Regions from separate parts of the Methylocystis sp. genome, predicted to be linked through region 3. Evidence: predicted binding sites of a transcription regulator. Region 3 holds the regulator's gene; each other region holds the start of a gene.
What was found. Region 3 encodes PhoB, which activates phosphate uptake and scavenging genes when phosphate is short. Its sites were predicted from a motif close to TGTCATNNANCTGTCAT; they were not measured.
Positions count from the first base shown of each region.

Region 1: AB7I51_RS07370 (DUF2794 domain-containing protein) is a predicted target of PhoB. The motif match lies at 1,148-1,164, and genes of this name have one in related genera.
Region 2: AB7I51_RS08320 (UDP-2,3-diacylglucosamine diphosphatase) is a predicted target of PhoB. The motif match lies at 1,427-1,443, and genes of this name have one in related genera.

Region 1 covers NZ_JBFWVN010000015.1:37,368-40,639, forward strand. Annotated here, with positions in the region: gene htpG (molecular chaperone HtpG) at 1-754, opposite strand, end outside; gene AB7I51_RS07370 (DUF2794 domain-containing protein) at 1,230-1,640, shown strand; gene AB7I51_RS07375 (NAD(P)/FAD-dependent oxidoreductase) at 1,643-2,887, opposite strand; gene purB (adenylosuccinate lyase) at 3,096-3,272, shown strand, end outside.
Region 2 covers NZ_JBFWVN010000019.1:5,802-9,073, forward strand. Annotated here, with positions in the region: gene AB7I51_RS08305 ((2Fe-2S)-binding protein) at 1-109, shown strand, start outside; gene bfr (bacterioferritin) at 136-615, shown strand; gene AB7I51_RS08315 (helix-turn-helix domain-containing protein) at 688-1,305, opposite strand; gene AB7I51_RS08320 (UDP-2,3-diacylglucosamine diphosphatase) at 1,494-2,387, shown strand; gene AB7I51_RS08325 (glycosyltransferase family 4 protein) at 2,387-3,272, shown strand, end outside.
Region 3 covers NZ_JBFWVN010000001.1:134,795-138,066, reverse strand. Annotated here, with positions in the region: gene pstB (phosphate ABC transporter ATP-binding protein PstB) at 1-748, shown strand, start outside; gene phoU (phosphate signaling complex protein PhoU) at 771-1,487, shown strand; gene phoB (phosphate regulon transcriptional regulator PhoB) at 1,484-2,227, shown strand; gene AB7I51_RS00680 (GcrA family cell cycle regulator) at 2,241-2,759, opposite strand.

The sequences.
Region 1 (3,272 bases), on a different contig from region 3:
GCGTGATGTCGGACTTCGGCTTTGTCCACAGGGCGACGCCCTCTGTGATTCGCCGCGGCTCTTCGCCCGGCGCGGCGATGAGGTCGATCGGCGCGGCGATCGCGCCCGAATGTTCGCGCACGACGCTTTCGACGCGCCAGCCGTCGAGAAACTCATCGCTCTCTTCGTTGAGATGCAGTGTGACGCGGGTGCCGACGGCGGGCGCGTCTTCAAGCGGCAGCGGCGCGATCTGATAGGAGCCCTTGCCCTCGGAACTCCATAGCCAGGCCTGATTCTCGCCGGCGCGCCGCGTCGCGACCTCCACCCGGTCGGCGACCATGAAGGCGGAATAAAATCCAACCCCGAACTGGCCGATGAAGCCCTCGTCCTTTTCCTTGCCGAGCTTGTCGAGAAAGGCGCGGGTTCCGGAATTGGCGATGGTGCCGAGCGCGCTGATCAGCTCCTCGCGCGACATGCCGACGCCATTGTCGGCGACGGTCAGGGTGCGCTTGTCCTTGTCGAGCGAGATCGTCACGAGCGGCGGGCCGGCCTCGGCGGCGAGCTTTTCGTCCGAAAGCGCCTCGTAGCGCAGCTTTTCGCAAGCATCGGCGGCGTTCGAGACAAGCTCGCGCAAAAAGACGTCGCGCTCCGAATAGACGGAATGCGTCATCAATTCGAGAAGCCGCGCGACATCAGCCTCGAAGCCGAAATCGGCGGCGGCTTGCGGCTGGGCGGCCGGGGCCGCGCTTTCGACGGAAGCGGCGTCGTCGGTCATGTTCTCTCCAATGAAAAGCAAAAGGGAATCAGCGTCGCGGTCGGCGCGTCGGCGCATCTTGAGTTCGTCATTGTCGGGAATTTTGCAAGGTCGGCAATTTTGCAAGGGCGCGCTTGAGCCCGCTCGACCGCCCCTGCCAAGGCCAAAAGTAGACGAGCCGGCGCGGGAGCGAGACTCCCGGCCGACTCGACCATCGCCACGACCTCTATATCTCGGAACCGCACGCTTTCGGGGGGCTGGGGGGCTGACGAAACCGAAAGCGCGAGGCCCCGAGCTGTCGAGGCAATGACCTTCATTTTGGGCGGCGCGTTTGTCTGGCAAGGGGCGCCATGTCGGCGAAAGTATGATTGTTGCAGGCTAAATCTTATCCAGTTGCACGGCCGCAAAGATTTTCGTCGCAAACTCGTCATTAAGTCTTGCCCGCCGCATGCGCGCTTGCCAACATGGCGGCAAGACATTGAGGAGAGCGTCACGCATGGCGGAGTCGGAGACGACGGAGCCCAGCCGAGCCCGACCCGCGCTCGTCGTCGTGAATGGCGCTTCGCCGGACGCGGCGCAGGGAGCGCGGGGAGACAAGCGCGGCGCTGCGGTTTCATTCAGCCGGCCGGAACTCAACGTCATCTTCAATCTCTACGGAGCGAAAGTCGCGCAGGGCGAATGGCGCGACTATGCGATCGACTTTACGTCGGCCAAGGCGGTGTTCTCGATTTTTCGACGCTCGAGCGAGGCGCCGCTCTATCGAATCGAAAAGAATCCGGCGCTGGCGCGTCGGCAGGGTGCCTATTCAGTCATCGCCGCGACGGGCCTGGTGCTCCGGCGCGGCCATGATCTCTCGCGGGTGGTGCGGGTTTTGGACCCCGCGCTGCGGCTCGTCGGCGCGGAATAGATCTAAAACCGATCGGCGCGATAGGGCGTCGGATCGATGAACGGCGTCTCGCCAGTTATCATTTCGGCGAGGAGCCGGCCGGAGACCGGCCCGAGCGTCAGCCCATGATGGGCGTGGCCGAAATCGAACCACAGGCCAGGATGACGCGGGGCGGGCCCGATGATCGGCAGCATGTCGGGCAAACAGGGCCGGGCGCCGCGCCAGGGCTCCGGGTCGAGCCGTTCGGCGAGCGGGAACAGCCGGCGCGCTGTGGGCTCGCAAATCTCGATCTGAACGGGCGTCGGCGGCGCGTCGCGGCGGGCGAATTCGGCGCCGCTCGTCAGCCTGACGCCGCGACGCATCGGCGCGAGGAGATAGCCGACGTCCGCGTCGAGGATGGTGTGATTGAGCTTCGCGCCGTCTTTTGCGGCGTAATGCATGTGATAGCCGCGTTTCCAGCCAAGCGGGATGCTATAGCCGAGCGGCCCGTAGATGGCGTCCGACCAGGGGCCGAGCGTCACGACCGCCGCGCCGGCGGCAAGCGGTCCTTCCGCCGTCGCCACGCGCCAGCGTCCATTCGCCTCCTGCGAAAGGCTGCGGGCGTCGCCGGCAATGAATTGGCCGCCGCGTGAAACGAAAAGGTCGGCGTAAGCCTTAGACAGAGCGGCGGGATCGACGATTCCAGCCGTGTCCCGATAATGGACGCCGCCGGCGATCGGCGCGAAATCCGGCTCCAGCGCCGCGACGCCAGCCGAATCGAGCGAGTCGATATGTAAGCCATAGGCGCGCAGCCGCTCCGCGTCGGCAAATCCCGCCGCAAGGCTTTCCTCGCTGCGAAACAGCTTGATCCAGCCGTTTCTGCGCAGGAGTTCCCCGGCGCCCGCCTGCTGGATCAACGCCTCATGCTCGCTGAGGCTGTTTTCGATCAGCGGGCGCCGCGCCTCGATATTTCGCTCCACGCGCTCAGGCGCGCTTTCGCGCCAATAGCGCAGGAGCCAAGGCCCTACCGCCGGGAGGGCCGAGAAATGGTAATGCGCCTCGGGGAGAAGGTTCAGCGCATATTTTATGAGCCGCGCCGGGTCTCGCGGGAAAAGATAGGGGATGAGCGAGGAGCGCTCGATCAGCCCGGCGTTGCCAAAGCTCGTCTCCTGCCCGACGGCGCCGGCGCGATCGATCAGCGCGACCTCCTGGCCGCGCGCCTGCAGATGCAGCGCGGCGCTGACGCCGACGATGCCGGCGCCAAGAACCACCACATCCGTCGACTTCATGTATCCTCCAGCTTAGCCGCAGGGGAATTGGGTGAGGAAAAATGTGCAAAACGGGCTTCCTCGTCCTTCGAGACGCGTGCTGCGCACGCTCCTCAGGATGAGGAAACCCTTCACCCGATCGCCCTTCGCTTGGTCGCCTCATATATGGACTTTGATGCAACACGCATGCTAGGCGCCTGTTTCATTCCGCAGAATTTCAGGGCGCCTGATGATCCCCCGCTATTCCAGACCCGAAATGACGGTCATTTGGGAGCCGCAAACGCGGTTTCGCATCTGGTTCGAGATCGAGGCCTATGCCTGCGACGCGCTCGCCGAAATCGGCGTCATCCCTAAGGAGAGCGCCAAGGCGATCTGGGACAAAGCGGATTTCGTCGCCTTCGACGTG
Region 2 (3,272 bases), on a different contig from region 3:
CGTGCGCAGTATCGTCGCCATCGTCGACCAGCACGCCGCGCGAGGACTGGATGAATGCTCCGGGCACGGCGATTGTGAGGGCTGTCGCGCCGACGAACTGGCGGCCTAGGTCGAATTCATGGAAAGGACGCGGACATGCGCGGTGACGCGAAGGTCATCGAGTATCTTAATCGCGGGTTGCGCGCAGAATTGACGGCGGTTAATCAGTACTGGCTGCACTACCGCATCTTCCACAATTGGGGCTTTCTCGAACTCGCCAAGAAATGGCGCGAAGAGTCGATCGAGGAAATGCATCACGCGGATCATTTCGCCGAGCGCATTCTTTTCCTTGAAGGCTTTCCCAATATGCAGGTGCTCGATCCATTGCGCATCGGCCAGTCGGTCGAGGAAATCATCAAGGCGGATCTCGCCACCGAGCTCGACGCCCGCAACCTCTATCTCGAAGCCGCGGCCTATAGTCTCTCGATCAACGATCGCGTTTCCGAGCAGCTTTTCGAGGGCGTGGTCAAGAGCGAGGAGCGGCACATCGATTTCCTCGAAACGCAACTTGAGTTGATCAAGCAGCTCGGCGTGCAGCTCTATTCGCAAAAGCACGTCGGCGAGCTGCATTCCTGACGCGTCAGGCGGCGCTCGACGCGTTTTCATCGACCGCCGCAGGCGCGCGTTGACGCCCTGCGGCGGCGAAGCTCATTCCATCACCGCGGCCTTCAGAATGCAGACCATCGTCGCCAGCGCCGGCGTTTTGCCGAGATTGCGGATGACATGGGGCTTGTCGCAACGATAGCGCAGGGTCTCGCCCGCTTTCACGCTCGACTTCGCGCCCGCCACTTCGACCTCCAGTTCGCCCTCGCGGACCGACAGGCTCTCAACCGATCCGCGCTGATGCGCGTCCGATTCGAGCGCGCCGCCGGGGTCGGCGGCGAATTCATAGCACTGCAGCCATTCGACGGTTTTAATCCAGCCGATGATCGCCAGGCGGCATTTGCCGTCGTCGGAGACCAAGATGGGCGTGTCCGCCTTGCTCGTCTTCTCGAGGAAGGGTTCCTCTTCATTCGTTTGCAGCACCCGCTCGATCGAGACATCCAGCGCCTGGGCCAGGCGCCAGATCGTGGCGAGCGTTGGATTCGTTTCGTTGCGCTCGATCTGGCTGATGATCGATTTGGCGACGCCCGACTGCTGGGAGAGTTCGGACAGCGACAAATTATAGGCCTTGCGCAGGCGCTGCACGGTCGCGCCAAGCTGACCCGAAAGCGCCAGTGCGCCCGCCTCCAGCATTTTCTGCTTATCCTGGCCTTCGACGCCCATACTTCCTGCGCGTTAGCCGCGCCCGTCTGTTCAGAATCGAACCGGCAAGATATCCGTTTTTGTTCGAAATATCGAACGCGGCGAAGTCAGCCCCGCTGCGGAATTATCGCCAAAGCTTCCGTGTCATCTCGCTGTGATCCGAATCTGGTCAATCAGCCCATGCGGCGAAGCGAGAGGCGAACAGGCTCATGCTCGACAGAAACGCCAGGGTGAATGTCTCCCAAGCGGCGCGCTCAGACAGGGCGCATTTGTCGGATCCAGCAGGCGAACATGCGGTCAAGCGCTATCGGACATTGTTTTTGTCCGATCTGCATCTCGGCGCGAGAGGCGCGCAGGCCGAACTGCTGGTCGATTTCCTCAAATATAATGACGCCGACACATTCTATCTCGTCGGCGACATCGTTGACGGTTGGCGTCTGAAGAACGGCTGGTACTGGCCGCAGGCCCATAATGACGTTGTCCAGAAGCTGCTCCGCAAGGCGCGGAAAGGCGCACGCGTCATCTATGTGCCGGGCAATCACGACGAATTCGCGCGTGACTATACCGGACTCAATTTCGGCGGCGTCGAAGTCGTCGAAGACGCGCTGCATGAGACCGCCGACGGCAAGACCATGCTGGTCATTCACGGCGATCAGTTCGACATTGTCGTGCGCAACGCCCGCTGGCTCGCCTTCTTCGGCGACTGGGCCTATGATTTTGCGATTGTCGTCAACACTTGGTTCAACCGTGCGCGCCGCATGTTCGGCGTCGGCTATTGGTCGCTTTCCGCCTGGGCGAAGCTGAAGGTCAAGAACGCCGTCAATTTCATCGGCGATTTCGAGAACGCTTTGGCGTCCGAGGCCGCGCGGCGCAATGTCGACGGCGTCATCTGCGGCCATATCCATCACGCGACGATCAAGACCATCGGTGGCAAGCTCTATGTCAATACCGGAGACTTCGTCGAAAGCTGTACCGCGATCGCCGAACATCAGGATGGCGCATTCGAGATTTTGCGCTGGCATAACACCGCGGCTGAACGCGAGGCGGCGGAGGCCGCATTAAGCGCCAAGGCCTTGCAGAACGAGAGAGCAGTGGCGGCCTGATGAGAATATTGGTGGCGACGGACGCTTGGCGTCCGCAGGTGAATGGCGTCGTCCGATCGCTTGAAACCATGGCGCAATCAGCCCGCGCGCTGGGCGCCGAAATCGACTTTCTGACGCCGCGCGACTTCAATTCGCTGCCGATGCCGACCTATCCCGAAATCGGGCTGGCGCTTGCCTCGCCGCGCGCGGTTCGACGGCGGCTCGAGGACGGCTATGATCACGTCCATATCGCGACGGAAGGCCCGATCGGGCTGGTGACCCGCGCCGTGCTGCTGAAGGCGCGCCGCTGCTTCACGACGAGCTTTCATACGCGCTTTCCCGAATATATTCAGGCGCGCTTCGGATTGCCCGTGGGACTCTCCTATGCGGCGTTGCGCCGTTTCCACAACGCCGGCGCCGGCGTCATGGTGTCGACGCCCAGTCTCTCGCGCGAATTGTCGGAGCGCGGATTCCGGCGGATTTTGCGCTGGTCGCGCGGGGTGGACCATGCGCTGTTCACGCCCGACGCGGAGACGCCGCTCCCCTTTGAGCGGCCGATTTTCCTTTATGCGGGGCGGCTGGCCGTCGAGAAAAACATCGAGGCCTTCCTGTCGCTCGATCTACCGGGCACGAAGCTCGTCGCCGGCGACGGCCCGGCGCGCGCCGGGCTCGAAGCGCGATTTCCGCAGGCGCAATTTCTTGGCGTGAAAACAAGCGCCGAACTTGCGGCGCTCTATGCCTCATCTGACGTGTTCGTCTTTCCGAGCCGCACCGACACATTCGGCATGGTGATGCTCGAAGCCATGGCCTGCGGCCTGCCGGTCGCGGCCTATCCGGTCATGGGTCCGCTCGACGTTATCGGCGCAAGCGGCGCCGGCGCGCTCGACGAGGATTTGCGGACGGCGG
Region 3 (3,272 bases):
AAAAGTTACGGTGCGCGGTCTTGATTTCTTTTACGGTGCCGATCGTTCGCTCAAGAACATCAGCCTGCCGCTCCACGCCAATAAGGTGACCGCCTTCATCGGTCCTTCGGGCTGCGGCAAGTCGACCTTGCTGCGGGTGATGAACCGCATGTACGACCTCTATCCCGGACAGCGGGCGGAGGGCGAGGTGCTCCTCGACGGCGAAAACATCCTCGACCCTGCGATCGACCTCAACGCCCTGCGGGCGCGCGTCGGCATGATTTTCCAGAAGCCGACGCCTTTCCCAATGTCGATCTATGAGAACATCGCCTTCGGCATTCGGCTCTATGAGAAACTGTCGCGCGCCGATCTCGACCAGCGCGTCGAAACGGCGCTGCGCGGCGCGGCGCTTTGGGACGAGGTCAAGGATAAGCTTCAGGCAAGCGGCCTTGGGCTTTCTGGCGGCCAGCAGCAGCGTCTCTGCATTGCCCGCAGCGTCGCCGTGCAGCCGGAAGTGATCCTGTTCGACGAGCCCTGTTCCGCGCTCGATCCGATCTCGACGGCGAAGGTCGAGGAGCTCATCGACGAGCTGACGAACCGCTACACGATCGCGATCGTTACGCACAACATGCAACAGGCGGTTCGCGTCTCCGATTACACCGCCTTCATGTATCTCGGCGAGCTCGTCGAGTTCGGCGAGACGGACGACGTGTTCAACAAGCCGAAAGAGAAGCGAACGCTCGACTATATCACCGGCCGTTTCGGCTAACAGCGACTCAAGGACGGCGCTCATGAGCGATCATATTGTCAAATCCTACGATCGGGATCTTGAGTCCCTCGGACGGCGCATCGCTGAAATGGGCGGCGTCGCCGAAAAAATGCTGGCGGAGGCGATGGACGCCCTGTCGAGCTTCGACGTCGACCTCGCCCATCGCGTTGTCTCCAGCGATCCGCGGCTCGACGCGCTTCAGCGCGAAATCGAGGAAAACGCCATTCTCACCATCGCGCGTCGTCAGCCGCTGGCGGTCGATCTGCGCGAATGCATCGCCGCGATCCGCATCTCCGGCGATATCGAACGCGTCGGCGATCTCGCGAAAAACATCGCCAAGCGAACGCTCAAGATCGTCTCGGAGGCCCGAGTCCCGCGCGCCATCGTCGGCCTGAAGTCGATGCATGAAGTCGCCGCGATGCAGCTTAAGGACGCGCTCGACGCCTACGCCTTGCGCGACACGGAGCGCGCGCACGCCGTGTGGCAGAATGATTCCGATCTCGACGCGCTCGAGGATTCCGTCTTCCGCGATCTTCTCACCTTCATGATGGAGGATCCGCGCAACATCTCCTTTTGCACCCATCTCCTGTTCTGTTCGAAGAATCTGGAGCGGATCGGCGATCACACGACCAATATTTCGGAAACAGTGATTTATCTCGTCACCGGAGAGTCGATGCCCACCGAACGACCGAAATCGCGCGTTCCCGATTTCGGCGTGAAGGATGAGGCGGCGCAATGAACGAAGTGACTTCCGTCGTACAGCGCAACGGCAAAAGCGATCGAGCGCCGCGCATCCTCGTCGTCGAGGACGAGACCTCGCTTGCGACGCTGCTTGTCTATAATCTCGAGGCTGAGGGCTACCAGGTCGAACATGTCGACAATGGCGACGAGGCGGAGCTGCGACTGGCCGAGTCGCCGCCCGATCTCGTCATTCTCGACTGGATGCTCCCGGGGGTGTCCGGTCTGGAAATCTGCCGGCGGCTGCGCGCCCGCGACAGCGCCAAGGACATGCCGGTGATCATGCTGACCGCCCGCGGCGAAGAGGGGGAGCGCGTGCGCGGGCTCTCGGTCGGCGCCGACGACTATGTCGTCAAGCCGTTTTCGACGCCGGAGCTGATGGCGCGGGTGCGCGCGCTGCTGCGCCGGGCGCGGCCCGAGCGCGTCGCCTCGCGGCTGACCCTCGGCGACATCGATCTCGATCGCGACACGCGTCGGGTGCGGCGGTCGGGGCGCGAAATTCACCTCGGACCGACCGAGTTCCGGCTGCTCGAATATTTCATGGAGAAGCCGGGCCGGGTATTCACGCGCGCGCAACTGCTCGACAGCGTCTGGGGCATGTCGGCGGAAATCGACGAGCGCACGGTGGACGTCCATGTCGGACGTCTGCGCAAGGCCATGATCCGCGGCCGCGAAAAGGATCCGATCCGCACGGTGCGCGGCGCCGGCTATTCCTTCGACGAAACCTTCGGCCACGAATGACCGCCGTCACGGCTTACGCGTAGCGCTGCGCCCTGAACTGATCGCGCGCGCGGCGGCGATCCTGGGCCGGCTGATAGGCGACGCGCGCATGATAAGCGCAGTATGGCCCGCCGCCGATGCTTGATTTGCCGCCGCAGAAGCGGAATTCCGCAGACGTCGGATCGCCCATCGGCCAACGGCACATGGATTCGCGCAGCTCCATGAGCGTGACGCGCTCCGACATCGGGATCACCACTTCTTCTTCAGGCGCATGCCGCGGCGCGGCCAGCGCATGTGGCGCGAAAGCAAGCGCGAGATTGCCGTGCGACGCGGTTCCGTTCATGCGCGGCTGCGTCTGACGGGGCGCCTTGGCGACCCGCGGCCGCTGCGCGCTGACCGTTTTGGCGCGCTCGGCGAGCCCGAGCCGGTGGATCTTGCCGATGACGGCGTTGCGCGTGATGCCCGGTCCGAGTTCAGCCGCCACTTGACTGGCGCTCAGCCCGTCGCTCCAGAGTTTGCGGAGCAGTTCGACGCGTTCGTCGGTCCATGACATTAGGCTTCTCCATTCTTTCGGGTCGAGCGCGGATCGGAGTCTGCCTCCGACCGTTGCGCAGGCCTGAAGCCCAGCCGCGATGTGACGCGCATCAACACTCGAGAGAACGCGCCCGAATTAACGATGCGGGCGCCGACTAGAAACTTTCTGTTTACTTTGAATCACGCGCGAGTCGCGCTGGCAAGCGCGCGCTCGCGTTCTCAACAGCCTTTCACAAAGACTGTTGCATGAGAGACTCACCCTTGCGCGACGGCGCGACGCGGCTTCGACGCTAGATCGCGCTGCGGTTGGACGGAATCGCCAAAGCGCAGATGACGCGACAGATTCCAAAAGCTTAGAGCACGCTTTGCGCGAAAAACCGGCATCCGCTTTTTCGCTGCGGGCTCTAATATTCCTGCGGCGTCTAGGATTTGACCGCGTAGGGCGGCGCGCTTAAAATCCCCATCGAACTGCCGCCCTCAACAGGGCGGCGCTTTGTTTTTTTGAGCTTCCCCCAGCCGATGCCGGCGACAG